Regions from separate parts of the Priestia sp. FSL R5-0597 genome, predicted to be linked through region 3. Evidence: riboswitches for the same ligand, from Rfam matches in the RefSeq annotation. Region 3 holds a riboswitch; each other region holds the start of a gene.
The links. Region 3 has a riboswitch for thiamine pyrophosphate ahead of thiM (hydroxyethylthiazole kinase). Riboswitches for the same ligand answer to the same signal wherever they lie in the genome.
Positions count from the first base shown of each region.

Region 1 (3,736 bases), 1.6 Mb from region 3:
GTTTCAATTTCATCTCCGACAGTGACGGTCTTACCGTTAATAATTAGATTCAATGAACTCCCTCCATTGCTCTCGTTAGCTGAAATGATGTAAAGAATGAATGATTTGGCTTTTTCCCTAACAAAGCATCAGCCATAATTTTTCCAGTTGCAGCGCTTAATAAAATACCGTTTCGGTAGTGGCCAAAAGCCATGTGCAGATTCGCTATTTCAGGGTGCTCTCCTAAATAAGGCCAGCCATCATTCGTTTGTGGACGAAGACCAGCCCATGCTTTTTCAAATGTGGCTTCTTTAATGGCCGGCAGAAGCGCAGAAGCTTTATTCAGCAAAAATTGAATACCTTGTGCAGAAACGGTCTTAGTAAAATCATGCTGCAGCTTAGTTGCCCCGATTACGATTCTTCCACCAGTCTTAGGGACTAAGTAAAAACCTTCATCTAAAAAAATCGTTTTAGAAAGCAGGGGCTTATGACTTTGCAGAGCAATACACTCTCCTTTTACAGGAAACACCTCGCCTAAATGTTCAGAAGAAATAAAGCGTTTAGCCCATGAGCCTGCTGCAATCACTACTTTTTCTCCATAAAAAGAGCCTTTGGACGTCTGTACCCCTTTTACTGTTTCATTTTCCATAATAAGAGAGTGAACGTCACAGTATTCGAATACATCTGCTCCGTGATACAAGGCTCCATGAGCAAGAGCTTGTGTTAACTTAGCCGGAGCTAGCTGGCCGTCTCCCGGTATTGTAATGGCTCCGTATATGTCTGGAGAGAGCCCGGGTTCTAACAAACGCGCTTCTTTTACATCGATCCATCTTACATCTTTGTCCCACCGGTGGTGCTGAGCGGCTTTTTTCTTTAATACGTGTGCATCTTCTTCTGTTACAGCGACTTTTAATAAGCCTTTTTGAATGAGCTCTACGTCGATAGCCGTTTTTTCTTTTAGTTCCTTCACCAGTTCAGGAAACATGCTTCTGCTCTTAATAGCAAGGTCTAAAAGAGGACCTTCTTCATCAATTTCAGCTTGAGCACCTAAAATACCAGCGGCTGCACTTGAAGCTTCACAACCAACTTGATTGCGTTCAAGAATAGCTACTGACGCTCCTTGTTTTGACAAATGATAAGCGATAGAAGAGCTGATTATACCTCCTCCGATTAACAGTACATCATAATGCTGCTTCATTTTCTCCACCTCCAGATGTCCATATATGAGAATATTGTTTAATCGCTTTCAGGGGATCTTGCGCAAGCATGACACCAGACATCACGGCTATACCGTGTGCTCCTGTTTGAAGTACCTCTTTGGCATTTACAGGTGTAATTCCTCCAATGGCAATAACCGGTATCTGCACAGCGTCTACTACTTCTTTTAGTGCCGCTATCCCTCGACTTTTTAATTCTTTTTTTGAATGTGTTGAATAAATATGTCCGTATAAAATGTAGTGAGCACCATCTTTTTCAGCTTCTAAAGCCTCTTCCACAGAGTGAACTGACTTTCCAACAATAAGAGAAGGAAATGCGTCTATAACAAACGAAACGTCTAAACTATGATAGGCAAGCTGTACACCTTTTGCTTTTAAAGCATGCGCTACATCAACTCGGTCATTCACAATAATTTTAGAGCGACAAAATGGTAGGCTTTCTAGTAAACATTGAATCTGCTTTGCTGTTTTCTTTTTTTCTCTAATATGAATGGCGCCCGCAAAAGGCGCGATAGCCGTTAAAATTTTTTGAAGCTCTTCGATTGGCTGCTTATCTGTTGTAATGACATGAAATTTAGGAATATCCACATGATCGAAACCTTTCCATTCAGAATAAAGAGAAATTTCAATCACTTCATCTTGTGCAGAGGGCTTTATTACATACAAAAAACCACTCTACAACGTAGAGTGGTTAGCATGCATCGTTATGTAAACATGATCGCCACTTCCCTACGCTGGTCCAAACCAGATCAGGTTCAAAGGGTCCGAAATACATCCGTCTCAGCTTCAAAAAGCTCCCCTAGTGATTGCTATTTATTGATTTTGTTTTTGCACTTAAAATTATAACACAACTAGATGTAAATACAATATCTCTTTATGCTCTTACGGCTCTCTTCCTTTTATAGATGTATCTTTTAAGCTTCTTTACTAAGAGGCCCGGCGCACCGAATCATTCTGCTTTTTATATAGTTAGTAATCGGTATAGTCGTCAAATTCTTCTTTGTCTTTTTCCTTTTTCCGATCCCATATAAACAGCAGGAGTAACATAATAAAAGTTAGAATATAAAAACCGTAAAAAATAAATGCCGCCACAACATTTATAAATAAAAATAAAAAACCAATGATCTGACCTGCAACAGCTACAATCAACAAAATGTATTTCCAAACTTCTGCTTTTCTATCCATTCTCTACTTCTCCGTCTTTTTGTTTTTCCCTACTAGAAACGTTCTCTTTACTTATAATAAAAACGTTCCTGCCAGTAAACCGACTGTAAATAAACCAACTGTTCCAAATGCTGAAATCCCCACGTACGCCAACATTTTCCGATAAGATTTTTCCCGAATTAACTGTACGGTTTCCACACTAAACGTTGAAAAAGTGGTAAAGGCTCCAAAAAACCCAATGCCAATCATTAAAAATATTGAATCATCATAAGCATGACTCGGAACCTTTCCATAATAACTACCGTAAAAAAGACCAAGCCCAAACGCACCGAGCAAGTTTACAAACAGCATTGAGACTGGAAAAGGAGGGTTTGAAACTGTTTTTGTAACTTTTAAACCCAAAAGATAACGGCATATTCCTCCAGCTGCCCCGCCAAGTGCCAAGCTCACTATGCTCATTTACTTCACCTCATGTACTTTCACTAAATTTTTCCCTGCCGCTTCACCGCATAGATAGCCTGCTAAAGCAAGAAGGATTCCACCTACTAAAGAGACAATGACATAAATGGCTCCCCAAAATAAATGGTGCTGAGTGAGAGAAATGACGTCTCCTGCAAAGGTTGAATACGTTGTAAAACCGCCGCACACGCCAACTCCTAGTCCAAGCTTTATCCATTCTTTTGGCTTTTTCCACGCAAAAAATCCTGTTAATAGGCCTAGTATGAAGCTTCCTAATAGGTTTTCAATTACCGTTCCTATTGGATAGCCCGTATATAATAAGGAAAGATTTAGCAAATAACGCGCATATGTACCAGCGATAGCACCAAAGGCAATTGAGATTAAGTTTATGGCTTTCATCATATCGCTCCGTTTCATAAATTCTTCTTTAAGTGTACCATAAGGAATTTATTTCTACCTTAACATTTAACTATATGTTTATTGCACCAAAAGTCATGAAAAAATGAAAGAGAAAATCGTCGCATGAAACTTCCTTTTTACTCCTCAAATATCCCTTAAAAATCCACTTAATCCAAATTTTAAAATCTTTCTGTATCCTTATGACAAACCGTGTATAGAAGGTATATTTCCCTTATTTTAAGTCACATTAATCGTATAAGTTTTTTTTGTTGACTTTTGCTGTGTTCTTGTTTAGTATCACAGAGTATCATTTCCTATCAGAATACTAGGGGGTTTAGAAAATGAAGAAATTTGCTGCACTTTTGTCGCTACTATTAGCTTTCACAGTTGTGCTTGCCGCATGCGGTTCTAGCTCAAAAAATGAAGCAAACAATGGAGACAATAAATCTTCACAAGAGGATTTATATAATAAAGTGAAAAAAGATGGTGTATTAACAATTGGAACTGAAGGTACATAC
Region 1 is NZ_JBBOUZ010000001.1:524,496-528,231, reverse strand. Features, by position in the region: gene thiS (sulfur carrier protein ThiS) at 1-53, opposite strand, end outside; gene thiO (glycine oxidase ThiO) at 50-1,177, opposite strand; gene MKX72_RS02800 (thiamine phosphate synthase) at 1,161-1,784, opposite strand; TPP riboswitch at 1,906-2,007, opposite strand; gene MKX72_RS02795 (hypothetical protein) at 2,166-2,381, opposite strand; gene crcB (fluoride efflux transporter CrcB) at 2,433-2,819, opposite strand; gene MKX72_RS02785 (fluoride efflux transporter FluC) at 2,820-3,218, opposite strand; gene MKX72_RS02780 (amino acid ABC transporter substrate-binding protein) at 3,560-3,736, shown strand, end outside.
Region 1: linked by a shared signal. The riboswitch ahead of MKX72_RS02800 (thiamine phosphate synthase) and the one ahead of thiM (hydroxyethylthiazole kinase) in region 3 are both predicted to bind thiamine pyrophosphate.

Region 2 (3,736 bases), 1.3 Mb from region 3:
CTCGTTATTACAGGACTGCATCAAGGTCTTACTCCGGTCCATTTAGAGCTTATTAATTCGATTGGAGATGATCCGCTTCTTCCTATACTAGCAATGGGCGGAGCCGGTCAGGTTGGTGCAGCTTTTGCTATTTATATCAAAACAAAGAAAAAACGCTTAAAGCGAGCAATTGGAGGCGCACTTCCTTCAGGGCTGCTGGGAATCGGAGAGCCGCTTATTTTTGGAGTCACACTTCCTTTAGGGCGTCCATTTTTAACCGCTTGTCTTGGAGCTGGAATCGGCGGAGCGTTTCAGGCGCACTTCCATATTGCAACTGTAGCAGTGGGAGTATCGGGTTTGCCGCTTACGTTTTTAGTTCATGCGCATCAAATTCTTCTTTATTTACTTGGATTAGTTATTGCTTACGCAGCAGGCTTTATTTGTACCTATTTCTTTGGATTTAACGATGAAATGGCGAGGGAGTTTGAATGATTGGCATTTCATTTTATTTGAACGATAGAGATGCCAAACAAAGATTAGTAGAAGCGAGTGAATGCGGCGTTACACGCGCATTCACTTCACTTCACATTCCAGAGGAAAAAGGAGATTTGGCTGAACGGGCAAAAGAATTGCTTCATGTGGCTAGAGATTGTGGAATAAGCGTGTATGCAGATGTATCTAAGCATACACCGGTTCATTTAGGTATCGAAAGCCTTATGACTCTATCTTCACTTGGCGTATCAGGTATTAGACTAGACGATGGCTTTAGCGTAGAAGAAACGATTTTACTTGCGGATGAGTTTTATATTGCCCTTAATGCAAGTACAGTGTCAAAACTAGAAATAGAAGCGCTATTATCTGCAGGCCTTCATCATCATCAGCTGCTTGCTTGGCATAATTTTTATCCGCGGCCTGAAACAGGGCTTGAAGAAACGTTTTTTCAACAGCAAACAGATTTATTTAATGAACTTCGTATTCCAGTTTGTGCTTATATTCCCGGGGAAGGCGAAAAGAGAGGACCTATTTATCAAGGACTTCCTACTAGAGAAAAAGACCGTAATAAATGTCCTTTTACCTCTGCAGTAGATTTATACGGATGCGGAGTAACGGAGGTTTATATTGGAGATCCATACGCCAGTTCAAATTTATTAAAACGTTTAGTTCAATATCAAGAAAACCGCATTATTCCGCTACGCATTCGTTCACCTCATATACAGGGAACGTACAGCGTGCGTCCGGATGTATCAAGAGACGTTCTGCGTTTGGTTGATACACGATCTGTAAAACCAGTGCTGCCATTTCATACAGTAGAACGCAGAATCGGAGCAATTACAATGGACAATGATGGCTACGGACGTTACAGAGGAGAGGTTCAAATAGCTAAAAGGAATTTGTCTGCAAATGCTAATGTGAATGTGATTGGGTATGTAATAGAAGAAGATCATGAGCTGCTTTCATTAGTGAGACCGGGGCAAAAGCTTGAGCTTATTACTGTCTGAAGGAAAAAACGGTGTATTTTTAAAGAAGCCAATAGCTAACTAGTAATGTCACAAAAAGAAAGAGCACACACTGCATGAAAAAGGTGTGTGCTTTTTCTTTTACTACTAAAAAGGAAACTATTTTCATTACCATATCATGAACCTTTCTATTGAATAAAACGCTTTACTATGATAAAACTATTACAGGTAAACATATGATAATAGATTAATTTCATAGAGATACAACACCACTAGGGGTGCTTTCGAAGCTGAGAGAGACGATAAGTCTTAACCCTTATAACCTGAACTAGGTAATACTAGCGTAGGAAAGAGGTATTGTAATGGATGTTTTGTATGGGATTTCCTTACGAACTCGTTATAATAATTTTGTGTACATAAACAAAAACACTTCTTTCCTGCGAAAGAAGTGTTTTTTTATGCGTAAAGGAAGGTGTCATACATGAAAGAAACAATTGATTTGCTTGTCAAACAGGTAGAGGAGCGCAAAGGAGAGTTAATCCAGTTATTAACAACGCTTGTTTCGTATAAAACGCTAGCGCCTCCTGCACGAAATTCTCATGAAGCGCAGCTGTACGTAGCGGATTTTCTTAAAAACTGCGGTTTTTCCATTGATATGTGGGACTTATATTCTAACGACCCTATCGTAGTGGGAACGTTAAAAGGACAAAAATCGGCTGACTATCAAAGCTTGATTATTAACGGCCATATGGATGTTGCTGAGGTACAAGAAAATGAAAATTGGGAAACCAATCCGTTTGAAGCTGTTGTGAAAGACAATATGATAATTGGACGCGGAGTTGCTGATATGAAAGGCGGTTTGGCGGGAGCATTATTTGCAGTTCAGCTTTTAACAGAAGCAGGAATCGAGCTGCCAGGAGACTTGATTTTTGAATCCGTTGTAGGAGAAGAAGTAGGAGAGGCAGGTACGCTGCAATGCTGTCAGAAAGGGTATACAGCTGATTTTGCGCTTGTAGTCGATACAAGTGATTTACATATTCAAGGTCAAGGCGGAGTGATCACGGGATGGATTACGATAAAAAGCAGTAAAACCTATCATGACGGTACACGCCGAAGTATGATTCATGCTGGAGGAGGGCTGTTAGCCGCAAGCGCTATTGAAAAGATGGCAAAAGTGATCGGAGGGCTACAAGAATTGGAGCGTCACTGGGCTGTTACAAAGAGCTATCCAGGATTTTTGCCAGGGACAAATACGATTAATCCAGCAGTAATCGAAGGCGGAAGACATGCTGCTTTTATTGCAGATGAATGCAGGCTGTGGATCACCGTTCACTATTATCCTAATGAATCGTACGACCAAGTATCAAAAGAAGTGGAAGAATATATTATAGCTATTGCAAAAGCAGATCCATGGTTAAAAGATAATCTGCCAACCTTTGAATGGGGAGGCACATCAATGATTGAAGACAGAGGAGAAATCTTTCCGTCATTAGAAATTGATGAAAATCATGCAGGAGTGCAGCTGCTTGCAAATACTCATGAACAAATGGAAGGTAAAAAGCCTCCAATTGATGTGTCAACTAGCGTAACAGACGGGGGATGGCTAGCTGATGCGGGAATTCCCGCCGCTATTTACGGTCCGGGAAATTTAGCAAATGCACATGCTGTGAACGAACAATTAGATATTAATCAGCTTGTTCAATATACAAAAGTGATAGTGCAGTTCATTTATACGTGGCTGCATACGCATAAGGAGTGATCATCATGAAATTTAGTGAACGATTATACGAAAAGCTGCAGCCTATTTGGCGTCAAAATCATAATCATCCCTTCGTACAGGGGATGGGAGATGGAACGCTTGAAAAGGAGAAGTTTCGCTTCTACATGATTCAAGATTACCTTTACCTAATTGATTATGCCAAATTATTTGCGATTGGAGCCATGAAAGCTACCGATCTTCAAACGATGGGGAAATTTGCAGCCCTTTTAGATTCTACATTAAACGAAGAAATGAGTCTGCACCGTGAGTATGCCAAGAAATTTGAAATCAGCGAAAAAGAATTAGAAAAAGCGCAGCCATCTCCTACAACGCTTGCATACACGCACTATATGCTGCACGTTGGTCAAAGTGGAACATTAGCTGAATTAGTAGCCGCTCTTTTGCCTTGTATGTGGAGCTACTGGGAAATAGGAAAAGAACTTAGTGAAAAGCCTGGAGCTAACAATGAGTTTTACCGTGAGTGGATTGAAATGTACAGCTCAGAAGAATTTGGAGAACTGGCGACATGGTGTATCAATTT
Region 2 is NZ_JBBOUZ010000001.1:867,785-871,520, forward strand. Features, by position in the region: gene MKX72_RS04500 (PTS transporter subunit EIIC) at 1-471, shown strand, start outside; gene MKX72_RS04505 (MupG family TIM beta-alpha barrel fold protein) at 468-1,478, shown strand; TPP riboswitch at 1,701-1,803, shown strand; gene MKX72_RS04510 (acetylornithine deacetylase) at 1,918-3,195, shown strand; gene tenA (thiaminase II) at 3,201-3,736, shown strand, end outside.
Region 2: linked by a shared signal. The riboswitch ahead of MKX72_RS04510 (acetylornithine deacetylase) and the one ahead of thiM (hydroxyethylthiazole kinase) in region 3 are both predicted to bind thiamine pyrophosphate.

Region 3 (3,736 bases):
TGTATCCAGAATGCTAGGTGGGGTCGGGGCCGCGCTTATTATGCCTGCTGTTATGGCCTATACAGCGGACGTGACGTCTGCTAAAGAACGCGCTAAAGGAATGGGCTATGTGACGGCAGCGATTACAACAGGATTTATTATCGGGCCCGGTATTGGAGGCTTTTTAGCTGAATACGGCATGCGCGTGCCATTTTACATGGCCGCAGTAGCAGGAGGCTTGGCTGCAGTGATTACGCTTTTTGTTTTGCCGGAGTCTCGTCCTGTACAAGGTCATGCTGTTTCAAACAATGAGAATCCAAAAGAAGATCGGCTGCTACTGCAGCTTATGAATTCCTACAAAGAACCTTATTTTTTAAGTTTAATTATCGTTTTTGTGACATCGTTTGGATTATCCAATTATGAAACGATCTTTTCACTATTTGTTGATCATAAATTTAGCTTTACGCCAAAAGATATTGCGTTTGTTATTACGTTTGGCTCTATTGCAGGGGCTGTTGTGCAGGTTACGATTTTTGGCTGGATTTTAAATAAATTCGGTGAAAAAAGAGTGATTTCGTTTTGCTTGATGATGACGGGACTTTTTGTTTTACTTACGCTATTTGTGCACACGTACTGGCTTATTATTGTTGTAACATTTATCGTCTTTTTAGCAACAGATATTTTACGTCCGGCAATCAGCACGCAAATGTCGATGATGGCACAAGACGACCAAGGGTATGTAGCCGGACTAAATTCTGCTTATACAAGTCTTGGGAATATTATTGGACCCGTTGTCGCAGGCTTTCTCTTTGATATAAACATTAATTATCCGTACGTATCAGCTGCACTTGTACTGCTGCTTTGTTTTCTTTTATCTTTAAGAGCAGGAAAGGACCGAAAAACAGCTGTGAGAAATCAAGCGATTCAAGAGAAATGATAGAATTTTTAGGGGATAGAAGACCTCCAGTAGTTTACTGGAGGTCTTTTAATGATGCTTTTAGTAAAGCTGTAAGATTTACAACACCACTCAGCCTATAGCGAAGCTTTATTTTATGGGCAAAACAGTGAAATGGTTGCAAATAAAAAAGGTTAATAGTAAACTTTAAACGTAACAAGAATAGTATGGGAGCTTGCGCGGGGCAGGCTGAGAGTACAGGGGCGCCTGTTGACCATTTGAACCTGTTGGATAATGCCAGCGCAGGGAATGTGAGTACATACCAAAGCACTTTGCGCATGCAAGGTGCTTTTTTGTCTTTTTTTTGCAGTGTTAAAACTAAATGAAAAGAGTGAGAGAACATGGATATTAGTAAAATTTCAGCTCAATTAGAAAAAGTAAGAGATACAAGTCCGCTTGTTCATAATATTACGAATGTTGTGGTAACCAATTTTACAGCAAATGGACTGCTTGCCCTAGGAGCGTCACCTGTTATGGCTTATGCGAAGGAAGAAGTGGCTGACATGGCTCGAATCGCCGGAGCGCTTGTCTTAAATATGGGTACACTGACGGCTCAAGAAGTAGAAGCGATGAGAATAGCAGGAAAATCAGCAAATGAAAACGGCGTGCCGGTTATTTTCGATCCTGTAGGAGCCGGAGCGACACCGTTTCGTACAGAAGTGGCACGTCAGCTTGTAGAAGAATTAAATATTGCCGTTATTCGCGGTAACGCTGCTGAAGTTGCGAATGTAGTAGGCGAGTCATGGCTCATTAAAGGCGTTGATTCATTAGAAGGGCAAGGAGACGTCATTGAACTTGCTGAGAAAGCAGCGAACAAATTAGATACAGTGATTGTTATTACGGGGAAACAAGATGTGATCACCGATGGAAACACAACGTATACAGTAGACAACGGTCACCCGTTATTTACGAAGGTGACGGGTACTGGATGTCTGCTGACATCAATTATAGGAGCTTTCGCGGCTGTAGAAAAAGAATATGTCGAGGCAAGCGTTGCTGCTTTAAGTTTTTACGGAGTGGCAGGTGAAATCGCCGCAGCGAAAAAAGGTGAAGAAGGGCCGGGGAGCTTTCAAATTGAGCTGTTAAATCAGCTTCATCTTTTATCTGGACAGGATATTGAATCATATGCAAGAGTACATCAACGTTAAAAGGAGCGGGAAAATGACAAACGAAGAAATTAAAAAGCTGCTGCAAGTTTATTTTATAATGGGCAGCAATAACTGTACAAAAGATCCGAAAGAAGTGTTGAAAGAAGCAATTGAAGGCGGCGTTACCGTGTTTCAATTCCGTGAAAAAGGCGAAGGTGCACTAAAAGGAGAAGCGAAATATCAGCTGGCGAAGGAACTTCAGCAAATTTGTCAGCAGTACAACGTTCCTTTTGTTGTGAATGATGACCTTGACTTAGCGATCCGTTTACAAGCGGATGGCGTTCATATTGGACAAGAAGATGAAAAAGCTCATATTGTTCGAGAAAAAATAGGAAAAGGAATTGTGGGCGTCTCTGTTCATAATATACAAGAGCTGCAGCAAGCCATAAAAGACGGAGCGGATTATGTAGGAATGGGACCTGTTTTTCCTACTTCTACAAAAAAAGACGCAAAAGCAGTGCAAGGTACAAAATTAATTGAAGAAGTGCGAAACCAGAATATTGACTTTCCAATTGTAGGAATCGGTGGCATCACGCCTGAAAATGCCAAACAAGTAGTAGAAGCAGGTGCAGATGGTGTTTCTATTATTACCGCGATTAGCTTAGCAGCGTCTCCAAAAGAAAAAGCAGCTCAATTGAAAGAAGCGGTAGGAAAATAAAAAAAGCGCACAGTGTGCGCTTTTTTATTATAGCTGAACGGTTTGAGGAGTTTCTTCGCCTTCATTCATAAAGCGAATTTCGTTTGGTGTAATTTCCAGAACAACATACTCAGGGTCATTTGGACCGTCAAACCATTCTTTCATGTGATCGTTCCATATACGTCCTTTTAATTGATCACCGGTACGAAGAACAGCTGTCCCGGATAATTCTAAGTATTGATCGCCATATCCTTCGCCGCTGTAGCCTAATAGTACGTGCACGTTCGGATTGGCTTCGATTTCTTCTGCCTTATGTGTATTGATATTTGTTGGTGTGTAAAGAGCGATACCATCTTCATCGCTGAAAAATGTCATATAGCGAGAGTGGGGTTTGTTGTTTACAACTGTGGCTAATGTTCCTACACGATTTCCTTCTAATACTTCATTTACTTTTTTAGCAATTTTTTGTTCATTCATTTTATCCATCTCCTTTATTACTTTTTATGTTCCTCAATCGAAGATAAATAAAACATACATGTCTAAAAAAAATATAAGTTAACAATAAAATAATTATGTAAACTAATAAATAAAAAAATAAAAAAAGCTAGCTACAGCTAACTAAAAAATAAGCCCGCACTGCCGTAACCCTAAGTGTCTTAAATACCCAGATCTACTAGGTGGGTGCCCTCATAGCCGGGTTTAGCGTCCCAAGAAGGGCGTGCTATCTGCAGCTAAATTTTGAGCTCCCTTTTAACACTCAAAGGTTTAAGACAACATGAGTATACGCACAGCGCAGGTATGTATAACAAATGTAAATAAAATGCCGATATATAAATGTTTTCTAATTAATCAACTTTCATCGTACAAGAAATGATTATAACGGAATAATGAATGGAACGCAAGACTTTTATTTAAAGTTTTTCTTCTCTAACATCTTGGCGGTTATGCCGTAACAAAATAAAAAAAGGGCCCGCAACTGGAATGAAACATAAGAGAAGGTAAGGCCGGGATGCTATC
Region 3 is NZ_JBBOUZ010000001.1:2,120,867-2,124,602, forward strand. Features, by position in the region: gene MKX72_RS10800 (MFS transporter) at 1-916, shown strand, start outside; TPP riboswitch at 1,092-1,200, shown strand; gene thiM (hydroxyethylthiazole kinase) at 1,276-2,082, shown strand; gene thiE (thiamine phosphate synthase) at 2,096-2,740, shown strand; gene MKX72_RS10815 (pyridoxamine 5'-phosphate oxidase family protein) at 2,768-3,196, opposite strand; RNA gene ssrS (6S RNA) at 3,344-3,521, opposite strand; gene MKX72_RS10825 (hypothetical protein) at 3,631-3,736, opposite strand, start outside.

Region 4 (3,736 bases), 400 kb from region 3:
TAGAATGTACCCGTTCAGGCCTTCAAACTAAACAAGAAATCATAGACTACATCCAAACCATTCCTAATCACCAACTTCCATCTTTTGCAACTCATTTAAGCAGGTTAATTCAGCGTATTTATTATATCGAAGCTGCTGATTACTATAACCGTCCCCTCAAAGGTTATATGCTTGTTATGAAAAACCAACCCGCTTATATATCTCTTCATTTTGCCGATCAGCTCATATAAAAAAAGCGCTCTATTCAAAAGAATAGAGCGCTTTTTTTATTCGTATTTTTTCACTGTTACTTGACATTCTTTTAACGGGATAAGCTTCGACTTTTTCGTCCATTTGTATCCTAACCAAACAATTAAGAATAAAGGAAGTCCGATATAAGAAACAAGTACACCGTACCAGTCAATTGAGTCACCCATAAACGCCGAATAGTTTTGGCCTAAAATAACAACGGCACATAAAATAAAGGCAAAGATAGGGCCAAATGGGAAAAGTTTTGCATGATATGGAAGTTCACTCAAATCATGACCTTGAGCAACAAATGCTCTTCTAAAACGATAGTGGCTGATCGCAATTCCTAACCAAGCAATAAAACCAGACATACCAGAAGCGTTAAGTAACCACGTATATACCGCACCGTCTCCAAAAAATGAAGCACCAAATGCAAGTGTACCGACAAGTGCCGTTGCGATTAAGGCATTAACTGGAACGCCTCGTTTATTCACTTTTGCTAAGAACCTTGGTGCTTTTCCATCTTTGGCTAAGTTCCACAGCATACGCGTAGAAGCATACATACCTGAGTTACCAGCAGATAAAACAGCTGTTAAAATAACGGCATTAATCGCTGATGCTGCAAACGCCAGACCTGCTCGTTCGAATATTAAAGTAAACGGACTTACTCGCACGTCATCACTTGCTAATGAATTCGCTGTGTATGGAATAAGCATTCCAATAACAAAAATAGCTAAAATATAAAATAACAAGATGCGCCAGAAGACTTGTTTAACTGCGCGAGGAACCGTTTTTTCCGGATCTTCACTTTCTCCAGCTGCGACTCCAAGCAACTCTGTTCCTTGGAATGAAAAACCAGCTGCCATAAAGATACCTAGTACAGTGAAGAATCCACCGTGAATCGGTCCATCACCAAGCGTGAAGTTTTTAAAACCTGGTGCTTCATTGTTAAAGATACCAAAAATCATCATAATACCAATAACTAAAAAGATAATAACCGTTACTACTTTAATTAACGAAAACCAAAATTCAGATTCACCAAATCCTTTTACAGAAAGGTAGTTAAGCCCAAACATAATTAATAAAAACAGGGCACTCCATAAAATAGAAGAAGAGTTCGGGAACCAAAATTTCATAATAAGGGCTCCAGCAGATAATTCAGCTGCAATCGTAATAGCCCAGTTATACCAGTAGTTCCAGCCGAGAGCGAAACCAAAGGATGGATCTACAAAACGAGACGCATACGTACTAAATGAACCAGCTTCAGGCATATAAGCTGCGAGCTCTGCTAGACTGGTCATCAAAAAGTAAACCATTACGCCAATAATAGCGTAAGCTAAAAGCGCTCCCCCAGGTCCTGCTGTGTGAATTGCTCCACCACTTGCTAGGAATAAGCCGGTTCCGATGGCTCCTCCTAATGAAATCATCGTTAAGTGGCGAGATTTCAACCCACGTTTTAATTCTTGCTGCTCTTGCATAGATAAATACTCCTTTCGAATGTACGGAAAGAGACGGGATAACATAAAAAAAGCCCGCAGTATATGTGCGCGCTTTTAAATCTGAAAACCGCGTCAACCTTCCGTGAAGATAGCTCTTCACATCACTCGCATGATGTGACAGTTCTGTTCCTGTTCGGAGACAGCCCCAGCTTAAATCAACCGAGAAGTGATTTAAACTTCGGCAATTTTTCCTTTCAAGCAACATCCTCAATGTTCTCTGCATTTCCGTTACTTTACTATTAAAAACTGCGACCTCTACCTCATCGATTAGGATGAGGGTTTTTTATATTCAATTGACATAAAAGAAGTATAACAAATACTAAAACGATTGTCATTATAAAAAATAGATTCAGAAAATAGAAACATCTTTGAAATCTCTCGAATCTATTTTGTTACGTATGGTATAATAAACATTGTCTTTATACTACATAAATATCCAAACGTACCACAGGGGGAGCCGCCGTGCTGAGAGTGAACGAAATGTTCAGACCCTTCGAACCTGTTAGTTAACGCTAGCGTAGGAATGTGGGAATAGTAGCATATATTTGCTTACTCCTGTGTAAACCGTTTGATATGAATGATTCAAAAACAGGAGTGAGAAACGTGAATAAAGCATTACCTTTACAGGCTAAAATTGAAATAGCTATTTTTGCAGCATTGGCACTTCTACTTGACCTTTTGCCTTCAATTAAAATTGCGACGGCTGTGAGCATTTCGTTCTCCATGGTGCCCATTTTTATTATGTGCTTTCGCTGGGGAGTAAAAGGCGGGGCTCTATCTGGTCTATTATGGGGGCTTTTGCAGTTAGCCACAGGAACAGCTTATATTTTAACAGCGCTACAAACATTTATTGAATATATTGTAGCTTTTGCTTTTATAGGTTTTGGAGGTATTTTTTCACAATCTATTAAAACAAATTTAGCTACCAATAACAGATCAAAAGCTTTTGTTTTAATTGTTTTATCCCTTATTATCGGCAGCTTCGCACGTTATTTCTGGCACTTTATTGCTGGTATTATTTTCTGGGGATCGTACGCACCAAAGGGTATGTCCGCTCTGTGGTATTCTTTTTCAATGAACGGTATTTCAATGGTAGGGTCACTAATAGCCTGCTTAGTCATTCTTTCATTGTTAATTCCATCGGCATCAAGAATGATTGTAACTAAATCACACTCATCATAAGAAAAAAGACTAAATCTGCCAAGATTTAGTCTTTTTTCTTATTTGTCACCTTTGTTTACACAAAAGTGTGTCAGGTTTGATAACATAGTTAGTGAAATATTCAAAAAACTGTTTTATGATAGTCAACATATTCAAACGAGATAAAGGATTGATCGTATGCTACAGAAATGGATCACGAGCATAGGTTTAGATATTGGAACAAGCACAACAAAACTGATTGTAAGCAAACTGTTAATAGCAAATCAACAAAATCAGTTTACGCTGCCAGGCTGTCAAATTATTGATCGTCGCGTAACGTATGCAAGTTCCATCTATACAACACCTATGGTAAACGAGGTTGAAATCGATGTTCGAAGGTTAACGCTATTACTAGAAAAAGAGTACAAAAAAGCAGGGATCTCCTTAGATCAAGTGGAGGCGGGTGCTGTGATCATCACAGGAGAAACGGCTCGGAAGCAAAATGCAGAGAGTATCGTTCACTATCTAGCTGAACACGCTGGGAATTTTGTTGTTGCAACAGCTGGTGCTGACTTAGAAGGAATGTTAGCGGCAAAAGGATCGGGAGCAATCGAACATTCTGCTGAAACCAATAAAGTGATTGCCAATATTGATGTAGGTGGAGGCACTGCTAACATCGCCTTATGTCAAAATGGAAAAGTGATTGAAACGTTTACCCTGCATGTAGGCGGAAGATTAATTCGACTAAACGAAGATGGTATTGTTACCTACGTTTCGTCTTATTTAACTGAATTTTTAAAAAATAATTCTCTGATGCTTCAAGAAGGCGAAAAAGCAACATTTGAAAAACTCTCGTCTATTTGCAAATT
Region 4 is NZ_JBBOUZ010000001.1:2,517,423-2,521,158, reverse strand. Features, by position in the region: gene MKX72_RS12815 (hypothetical protein) at 1-230, shown strand, start outside; gene MKX72_RS12810 (amino acid permease) at 267-1,706, opposite strand; lysine riboswitch at 1,809-1,993, opposite strand; TPP riboswitch at 2,168-2,268, shown strand; gene thiT (energy-coupled thiamine transporter ThiT) at 2,301-2,909, shown strand; gene MKX72_RS12800 (ethanolamine ammonia-lyase reactivating factor EutA) at 3,066-3,736, shown strand, end outside.
Region 4: linked by a shared signal. The riboswitch ahead of thiT (energy-coupled thiamine transporter ThiT) and the one ahead of thiM (hydroxyethylthiazole kinase) in region 3 are both predicted to bind thiamine pyrophosphate.